4 regions of the Nonomuraea mesophila genome follow, and region 4 is predicted to be linked to each of the others. Evidence: riboswitches for the same ligand, from Rfam matches in the RefSeq annotation. Region 4 holds a riboswitch; each other region holds the start of a gene.
The links. A riboswitch is a leader RNA that binds a small molecule or an ion and turns the genes downstream of it on or off. The one in region 4 is predicted to bind cyclic di-AMP.
Positions count from the first base shown of each region.

Region 1: it holds a riboswitch for cyclic di-AMP, as region 4 does, so the genes downstream of both, E1295_RS23805 (CHAP domain-containing protein) here and E1295_RS19625 (coiled-coil domain-containing protein) in region 4, are expected to answer to the same signal.
Region 2: it holds a riboswitch for cyclic di-AMP, as region 4 does, so the genes downstream of both, E1295_RS45570 (glycoside hydrolase family 25 protein) here and E1295_RS19625 (coiled-coil domain-containing protein) in region 4, are expected to answer to the same signal.
Region 3: it holds a riboswitch for cyclic di-AMP, as region 4 does, so the genes downstream of both, E1295_RS51965 (C40 family peptidase) here and E1295_RS19625 (coiled-coil domain-containing protein) in region 4, are expected to answer to the same signal.

Region 1 is NZ_SMLD01000064.1:42,398-44,577, forward strand. Features, by position in the region: gene E1295_RS23800 (Gfo/Idh/MocA family protein) at 1-950, shown strand, start outside; cyclic di-AMP (ydaO/yuaA leader) riboswitch at 1,065-1,201, shown strand; gene E1295_RS23805 (CHAP domain-containing protein) at 1,214-1,900, shown strand; gene E1295_RS23810 (ABC transporter ATP-binding protein) at 1,983-2,180, opposite strand, start outside.
Region 2 is NZ_SMLD01000262.1:2,557-4,736, reverse strand. Features, by position in the region: gene E1295_RS45575 (isocitrate lyase/PEP mutase family protein) at 1-300, shown strand, start outside; gene E1295_RS45570 (glycoside hydrolase family 25 protein) at 452-1,174, opposite strand; cyclic di-AMP (ydaO/yuaA leader) riboswitch at 1,186-1,330, opposite strand; gene E1295_RS45565 (SDR family oxidoreductase) at 1,583-2,180, opposite strand, start outside.
Region 3 is NZ_SMLD01000086.1:10,687-12,866, reverse strand. Features, by position in the region: gene E1295_RS28035 (helix-turn-helix domain-containing protein) at 1-73, shown strand, start outside; gene E1295_RS51965 (C40 family peptidase) at 91-1,047, opposite strand; cyclic di-AMP (ydaO/yuaA leader) riboswitch at 1,141-1,284, opposite strand; gene E1295_RS28025 (amino-acid N-acetyltransferase) at 1,553-2,122, shown strand.
Region 4 is NZ_SMLD01000048.1:14,382-16,561, forward strand. Features, by position in the region: gene galT (galactose-1-phosphate uridylyltransferase) at 1-792, shown strand, start outside; cyclic di-AMP (ydaO/yuaA leader) riboswitch at 859-1,001, shown strand; gene E1295_RS19625 (coiled-coil domain-containing protein) at 1,007-1,960, shown strand; gene E1295_RS19630 (MFS transporter) at 2,150-2,180, opposite strand, start outside.

The DNA.
Region 1 (2,180 bases), on a different contig from region 4:
GCGATTTCACATGGGGCATAGCGGCGACGGGCGTCATCGCACGGACCGTCGGGGCGGCGATCGTGGCGGAACCCGGGATGCGGGTGGGCGCCGTCGGCTCCAGGAATCCGGAACGGGCGCGGGCCCTCGCGGCCGCGCTGGGCGCGGAGTCGGCCTACGGCTCCTATGAGCGCCTGTGCGCCGACCCGGCGATCGACGCGATCTACGTGGCGACGCCGCACACCGAGCACCTGCGGGTCACGCAGGCCGCCATCGCCGCGGGCAAGTCCGTCTTGTGCGAGAAGCCGCTGGCCGCGACCGTGGACGACGCCGAGAAGATGGTACGCATGGCGCGTGAGGCCGGCGTGTTCCTCATGGAAGCCATGTGGATGCGGTTCAACCCGCTGATCAGGCTCATCGCCGGCGACGCGCGCTTCGGCGAGATCCGGTCCGTGCAGGCCAGTTTCGGCTTCGCCATGCCGTACGACCCGGTGCACCGGCTGTGGGCCCCCGAGCTGGGCGGCGGCGCGCTGCTCGACCTGGGCGTCTACCCGTTCGGCCTGGCCCAGCTGCTTCTCGGCATGCCCACGGGCCTGCGCGTCACGGGCTCGCTGGCGCCGAACGGAGTTGACGCGGAGGCGGCCGGGATGTTGCTCTACCCCGGCGGCGCAAGGGCTTTCGTGGAAACCTCCTTGCTGGGGAATTACCCGAACCAGGCCTGTGTTGTAGGTACTCAGATGCGGGCGGACATCCATGCGCCGTTCTGGGCGCCCGAGCGGATCGTCCTCACCGGGCCCTCCATGGAGCCGGAGGAGCATGTGCTCGATCCGGCCGACAACGGATACGCCGGTGAGCTCCGCGAGGTCCGCGCCGCCACGGCCGAGGGCAGGATCGAATCCTCGATCATGCCTCTTGACGAATCCCTTGCCATGCTTGGGCTTCTGGCCGACGCTCGCAGGCAACTCGCCTAGCTGGGCTTTATGCAGTTGTAATCCTCTTGCCTCATGTATTACCTTGTGGGGCATCTCAAGGCATACGTCCGGTTTGTCCGGCTATGTCTGACCATCGCACGAGATCACAGGATCGTCCTGTGACCGCTGAATCCGCATCACGCGGAACCGGGGACCCACGTCCTTTGGGGTGAATCGGCACCTTGGTGCCGTAGGGCAGCTTCCACGCCCGAACCCGTCAGCTAACCCGGTAAGCGGCATGGAAGCAAGGAGTTATCCCCTCGATGGCCACGTTCCGACTTACCGCTGTCCCGAAGCGCACCATCGCCCGCGCCGCACTCGGCGCCGCCGTCCTCACCTCGGCCTTCGGCGTGAACGTCGTCGCCGCCAACGCCGACACCCCTCCCGGTGACAGGCCCGCCGCCGTCTCGCCGGTGACCGAGTCCGAGAAGCGCGCCGCCAAGGAGACCAAGGTCAACGTGACCGCCTCCCAGGTGCTGGACTTCGCCAAGTCCCAGGTCGGCGTCTCCGAGAACGCCGCCGGTGGCGGCACCCCGTACCAGAAGTGGTACGCCAACTCGCAGCGCGCCTCCGAGACCATCGCCCGTGACGGGGGCAACCGGGCCGCGTACCTGAACGCCGCCTGGTGCGCGATGTTCGTCTCCTGGGTCGGTGAGCAGACCGGTGCCCGCCCGCAGGTCGGCTGGGACGCCTACACCGTCGCCCACGCCAAGTGGTTCGCCGCCAACGACCGCTTCGGCACCGAGGCCAGGCCCGGCGCCGTGGTGTTCTTCTCCTGGGACGGCAGCAAGGACATCAGCGACATCCAGCACGTCGGCTTCGTCGTGAAGGACAACGGCGACGGCACCATCTCCACGATCGAAGGCAACACCGGCAACGGCAAGGTCGAGGAGCGTACCCGTCCGACCTCCCAGGTCGTCGGCTACGGATACCCCGAGTACGCCGCCTGACCCCCCGGTCCCCCCGCGTACGAGCGCGCGTCCCGCATGGGACGCGCGCTCTCGCGCGTCCGGACAGCCCTCGCCACCCGTCTCAGCCCTCGCCGCCCGCCGCGGCCCGCTGAACGGCGTGCAGCCCGGCATAGCGGCCGTCAAGGGCCATGAGCTCGTCGTGGCCGCCCTGCTCGGCGATGCGCCCGTCCTCCAGCACCACGATGAGGTCGGCCATGCGCACCGTCGGGAAACGGTGGGTGATCAGGAGGGTGATGGCCGCACGGTGGCGGCGGGCGGC
Region 2 (2,180 bases), on a different contig from region 4:
TTCCTGACCGGCTCGACCTCGGTCGAGGAGATCGCGGACCGCGGGCGCCGCTACCTGGAGGCCGGCGCCGACTGCGTCTTCCCCATCCTGGCCCCGTCGGAGGAGGTGGTGGGCGACCTGGTCAAGGCCGTCGCCGGGCCGGTCAACGTGTCCTGCATGCCCGGCATGGACCTGGGCAGGCTGGCCTCCCTCGGCGTCGCCCGCGTCTCGTTCGGCCCGCTGACGTACCTGGCCGCGCTGGATGCGCTCAAGGCCATGGCGGGACGCATCCGCGCGGGCCAGGACCCGTACGCGACCTGACCGGCGCGCGGAGGGCCGGCCCGCCCTCCGCGCGCCCGGTCAGCCGCGCCCGGTCAGCCGCGCTCGGTCAGCCGCGCTCGGTCAGCCGCGCTCGGTCAGCCGCGCTCGGTCAGCCGCGCTCGGTCAGCCGCGCTCGGTCAGGCGCGCTCGGTCAGGCGGAGGCGCGGCCCAGGGCCCGCAGCTCGTCGGGGGAGAGCGCCGAGACGTTCTGGTCGATGGGGGAGTCGGAGTACTGGTGGATGGTCCAGGACTTCCAGTCGGCCGGCGGTGTCACCGTCCCCTTCGGCTTGCTGTAGTGGGCCACCCACAGGGGGTACTCGGCCAGGCCCTTGCCGTAGGTGTCGGCGAAGTTCCAGCCGCTGTAGAACATCGGGGTGATGCCGGTCTCGGCCTTCACGTGCGCCAGCCACGCCTTGGCCCAGGCGTTGACCTCCTCGACGGACTTGCCGTCGGTGGTCTCCAGGTCCAGCACCAGCAGGTCGCCGGCCTGGGAGGGCTGCGCGTGCACCACCGACAGGAAGTGCTCGGCCTCGACGATGGGGTCGTTGCCGGGGTGTCCGTAGTGGTACGCACCGCGCACGATGCCCTTCTTGCCCAGCTCGCTCCAGTGCCGGGAGAAGGCGGCGTCACGGAAGTCGGTGCCCTCGGTGGCCTTGATGATGCCGAACTGCGCGGGGCTGGCCGCCCAGTCGTGCTGCGGCTGGTAGTTGGACACGTCCTGGCCGTAGGTGAGCGTCGGCTGCTCGGCCGCCTGGGCCGAGCCCGGCTCGACGGGGTCCGCGTACGCGGGTGCGCTCGCGCCCGAGAGCGCGGCGGTTCCGGCCAGCAGGGCGCCGGCGGCGGAAAGGCTGAGACGTCGCGTGAGTTCGCGCATGGGGGGATCGACTCCTTGCTTCCAAGTGCCTACCGGGTTAGCTGACGGGTTCGGACGTGGAAGTGCCCTACGCACGCGGCCGTCGGCCGGCGTGCGATTCACCCCGGAAAGGTGGGTCCCCGGTTCCGCGCTGTGCGGATTCGGCCTGTCAATGTCGCGGCAAAGGGCCGGGCGAACGATCACCGCTGACCTCTGCCGTAATCCCCAGAAAGGTATATACCACCCCATAAGCGCTGCAAGCGGTATAAATCCCCATGCAATGTGTTTTTTACCTGAGAAGGCCCTGGAACGCCGCGTGTGCAGGCGTTCCAGAGTTTTGGCAAAATTTTCCCGGCACCGTACGCAGGCCCCCTATGAAGCGGGCGTCGCAGGTCGGTGCCCGCGCCGCCGGGAAGCCGGCCTGGACGTTCACCGCTGCTCCGCCAGCCAGGCATCGAAAGTGGTCGGCGCGATGCGCGCACCCTCGCCGGGCATCAGCACGTCCCCCGCCATCGCCGGGCCGAAGACTCCCGACCACGTCGGCACGAGCCGCACCGTACGTCCCCGTGCCTGGTGCGTGCGCCGGGCCATGTCGACCAGGTCCTGCGGCTCGGGACCGGCGACGTCGGCGCACCGTCCACGCGGTTCGCCGGTCGCGATCTCGGCGAGCACGCCGGCCACGTCGGCGGGCGCGATCGGCTGCACGAGCAGCGGCGCGATCGTGGCGACGCCGCCCTGCTCCGTCCAGCTCGCCACCATTTCGGCGAAGTCGTGGAACTGCGTGACCGGCACGATCGTCCACGGCACCGGCCCGGCGGCCACGAGCCGCTCCTGCTCCCGCTTGCCGGCGTAGTGGGCGTTGCCCTCGACGCGGTGGATCCCGACGATCGACAGCAGGACGTGGTGGCGCACCCCGGCCCGCTCCTCGGCGGCCAGCAGGTTCCGCGTGGTGGCGCCGAAGAACGCCACCGTCTCCTCCGGGCCGGCCGGAGGCGCGTTCAGGGCGTCGATGACCGCTTCCACGCCG
Region 3 (2,180 bases), on a different contig from region 4:
CATCTGCGACCGCATCGGCGTCGCCACCGCGATCGAGGCCGTGGCGTGGGCGGCACGCCGGCAGCTCATCTAGCGGGTGCCCGTCGCCGCTCAGTCGGCGATGCGCACCGCACCCGCGAACGGCCGCCGTGCGATCGACGCGATCCGCACCACGTCGCCCGTCCGAGGGGCGTGCACCATCATGCCGCCGCCCAGATAGATGCCCACGTGATGCAGGTCGCCGTAGAAGAACACCAGATCACCAGGGCGCATCTCGTCGCGTGAGATGTGCCGGCCCGCCGTCCACTGGTCGCCGGTGTAGTGCGGCAGGGAGATGCCCACCCGCTGGTAGGCCGCCATCACCAGGCCGGAGCAGTCGTAGGAGCCGGGACCCTCGGCGCCCCAGACGTACGGCTTGAGCTGCTGCGTGAGCGCCCACCGTGCCGCCTGCGCGGCCTTGCCGCTGCCCGCGATCGGCAGGTTGACGCGGGTGGCGCGCGTGCCGGGACGGCCGGCCTCGCCCAGCGCCCGCCTGAACAGGTTGCTCTCGACCTTGGCTACCAGCTTGCTGATCTTGTCACGCTTGCCGTCGAGATCCTTGACGATCTTCTCGACCTCGGCGATGCGCGACTTGGCGCCCGCCCTGGCGCGCTCGGCCGCCTTCATGGCCTTGGTGAGCTGGTTGAGCTCCTCGCCCTGCCGCTGCTCGATGGCGAACGTGGTCGCGGCGCCGTCGAGGAAGCTGTCGGGGTTCTCGGAGGAGGTGAACGCCAGCGCCCGGCTCAGCCCGCCCGTCATGTAGGCGTTCTGGGCCAGCAGGGCGGCCTTGGCGCGCTTGGCCGTCAGGTCCGCCTCGCTGGCCGCCAGCGTCTTACGTGCGGCCTCGGCGGCCTTCTTGGCCGTCTTCAGCTTCTCCCGCTGGCCGTTGTACCGCTCGGTCAGCGTCTCGATCTCGGTGTGCATCTTCTCGACCCGTGAGGCGAGGTCCTTGAGCGAGGGCTTGGGGTCGGCGAGGGCGGGGCCGGTGGGAACCGAAAGCAGCAGCGCGGCGATTGTGAGACTTGCCACACCGAGGCGGTGGCGCAACCGGGGGCGTTGCGGAGAACCGGCATGCCTGCCCGGCGACTTCCTCCCACGGTCGAGCGTGCGCTTCACCAACCATGCTCCTCTCGTAGACGCCTACCGGGTTAGCTGACGGGTTCGGGCCGGAGCAGCCCTACCGAAAAACTCGGATTCACCCCGTGATGGCGGTCGCCACCGGCGGTTCCCCGGCTTCCCTGAAGGGGAATTGAGCGTGCCTCCCCGCGCGCGACACGCGGGGATCATCGTCGCTGGACACTAATGCACTCCGGGTTCCTGCTCAACCAGAACTGCCAACTCTGTAGAGGTTTCGCAACCGAAGTGTCACAAGGGGATCTCGGTGGCAGTCGTGCCGGTGGGGCCGTATGTGGTGCTTCCTCCCGAACGAAGGCCGGGAGCGACGTCGTACTCACTCGGCCACGAGTTGTAACAGGATGGGCGGAGACATGCGAGTTAGGTCCGAGCCGTAATGACATCTGTACTCTGGAGAGCCATGGAGCAGGTGGCGGAACTGAGTGTGCCGGAGACCGCGGTGGTGGTCCGGCGTGCTCGCACGCCGGACGTGCGGGGGGTCAGGCGCCTGGTCGACACCTACGCGGGCGCGGGCCCGCGGCTCCTGAAGAAGGCCACGGTGACGCTGTACGAAGACGTACAGGAGTTCTGGGTGGCCGAGCGTGGCGGTCAGGTCGTCGGCTGCGGGGCGCTCCACGTGCTCTGGGAGGACCTCGCGGAGGTCCGTACGGTGGCCGTCGATCCCGAATGCCGAGGCATGGGGGTGGGCGATCGGATCGTCTCGGCGCTAATCCAGCAGGCCAAAGACCTGGGACTGCAGCGTGTATTCTGTCTTACTTTTGAGGTCGACTTCTTCGCGAGGCACGGTTTCCGCCGCATCCAGGGCACACCCGTCTCCCCCGAGGTCTACGCCGAGCTGCTGGCCTCGTATGACGAGGGTGTAGCGGAGTTCCTCGACCTGGAACACGTCAAGCCGAACACCCTGGGCAACACCCGCATGCTGCTCCACCTGACGTCGGGTGACGCGGACCTTGACCACACGGAAAGGTGATTGTTGATACCTATGTCGATACGTTGGGCAGCACAGGCATGTGTCCTGACATGTGCCA
Region 4 (2,180 bases):
CGCTTCCCATCCTTCTCCACAAATTTCGGGACTTATGACGATGTTGGCGGGTTGAGCGAGGTTCGTCCGGGGGTGGGGCGCTGCGAGGTGGTGTGCTTCACCTCCGACCACTCGTCCTCCTTCTCCAAGCTCTCCGACGCACAGGTACGGCTCGTCATGGAGGCCTGGGCCGACCGTACGGCCGAGTTGTCCGCGATCGAGGGCGTGGAGCAGGTGTTCTGCTTCGAGAACCGGGGTGAGGAGATCGGTATCACGCTGGCGCACCCGCACGGCCAGATCTACGCCTACCCGTACGTCACGCCCAGGACGAAGCTCCAGCTCGGTGCGGCGGCCCGCCATCAGGGCCCGGGCAACCTGTTCGCCGACGTGCTGGCCGCCGAGCGGGCCGCCGGGACGCGGGTGGTGGCCGGTAACGAGCTGTGGACGGCGTTCGTGCCGGCGGCCGCGCGCTGGCCGTTCGAGGTGCACGTCTATCCGCACCGGCAGGTGCCCGACCTGGCGGCGCTCACGGAGGAGGAACGTGCGGCGTTCGCCCCGCTCTACACCTCGGTGCTGCGGGCCTTCGACGGGTTGTTCGGCGGCGTGATGCCGTACATCTCGGCCTGGCACCAGGCTCCGGTGCGGCGGGACCGCGAGCTCGCGTACCTGCATCTGGAGCTTTTCAGCATCCGGCGGGCGCCGAACAAGCTCAAGTATCTGGCGGGCTCGGAGTCCGCGATGGGCGCGTTCGTCAACGACGTGATGCCGGAGGAGGCGGCCTGTATGCTCCGGTCACGGATCGATCAAGAATAGATTTCTACTTAAGGTCGCATGACTCGTGATCTACCACTAATATCCCGTTATGCACCGGCCGTAACAGCCGTTGCACCGCCTAATCCTGGGCGAGTTGCCCAGGAGCCGGGGACCCATCGCACCTGGGGTGAATCCACTTCGGTGGTAGGGAAACGCAGCTCCCTTACCCGAACCCGTCAGCTAACCCGGCCGGCAGAGGGAGAGGAACACCTACGTGGCGGCTTCGTCCCCCGCGAGTCTTGCCATCGGTCTCATCGCCGCCGCCGCCGTCGCCGTCTCGGCGGCCCCGGCGTCCGCAACGGCCAAGCCCAAGGAGTCGGAGCTACGGGCCCAGCTCAAGCAGCTCAACAACAAGGTCGACAAGCTGATCGAGGCGTACAACCTCAAGCGGGTCGAGCTGGCCAAGGCACAGAAGTCGGCCAAGGCGGCCAAGGCCCGGCTGGCCACCGCCGAGGAGGCGCTCACGACGGCCGAGAAGCGGGTCGCCGAGATCGCCCGGCTGCGCTACCAGAATGGCAACTCCGGCGTTCCCGCGTTCATGCTGCCCGAGAACAGCGGCGGCGCGGCCGTGCTCAACCAGGTCACCGCCGAGCAGCAGGCGTTCGTGCAGGGCGTGGCCAAGGCACGCGACCAGAAGAAGAAGGCCGCCCTGGAGGCCGCCGAGCTCGCCGGCAAGATCCGCAAGGACGCCGCCGAGGTGGCCGGCCGGCGCGAGAAGGCCGAGGACGTCATCGACGACATCGAGAAGAAGCTGCAGGACCTGGTGCCGTTCGGCACGAACCGCAGGTCGGACGGCGGCTGGGCGCCCGAACTGCCGTCCGGCTCCGACAACATCACCCCGCGCACGCGGTTGATGAAGGAGCAGATCGGCAAGAACTTCGCGCTGCCCTTCACCGTCGGCTGCTTCCGCGGCGGCTCAAGCGGCGAACACCCGCTGGGCCGGGCCTGCGACTTCATGATGAGCACGGGCGGCTCGATGCCCTCCGCCGCCAACGCCGCCCTGGGCGACCGCATCGCGGAATGGGCCATCAAGAACAAGAGCAAGCTGGGCGTCAAGTACGTCATCTGGAAGCAGCGCATCAACCACGGATCGGGCTGGAGCACGATGTCCGACCGTGGCAGCATCACGGAGAACCACTACGACCACGTGCACATCTCCATGAACTGACAAGGGAGAACCCTGTGCTCCCGCTGCTTCGCCTGCGCCGTCGTAGCAAGAAGCCGGCTGCTCGGGCTTGCGCCGGGAACCGTCGGTCGGTGGGCGACGATCTGCGGCGGTCGACCAGCCCGCTATGGCAACGCTGCGGGCCAGGCGCGTAACCGGACCTGACACTGTGCCGACACGCAGATCCGCCTCCTACCCGGGAGACGGCATCTGTTGAGGCGCG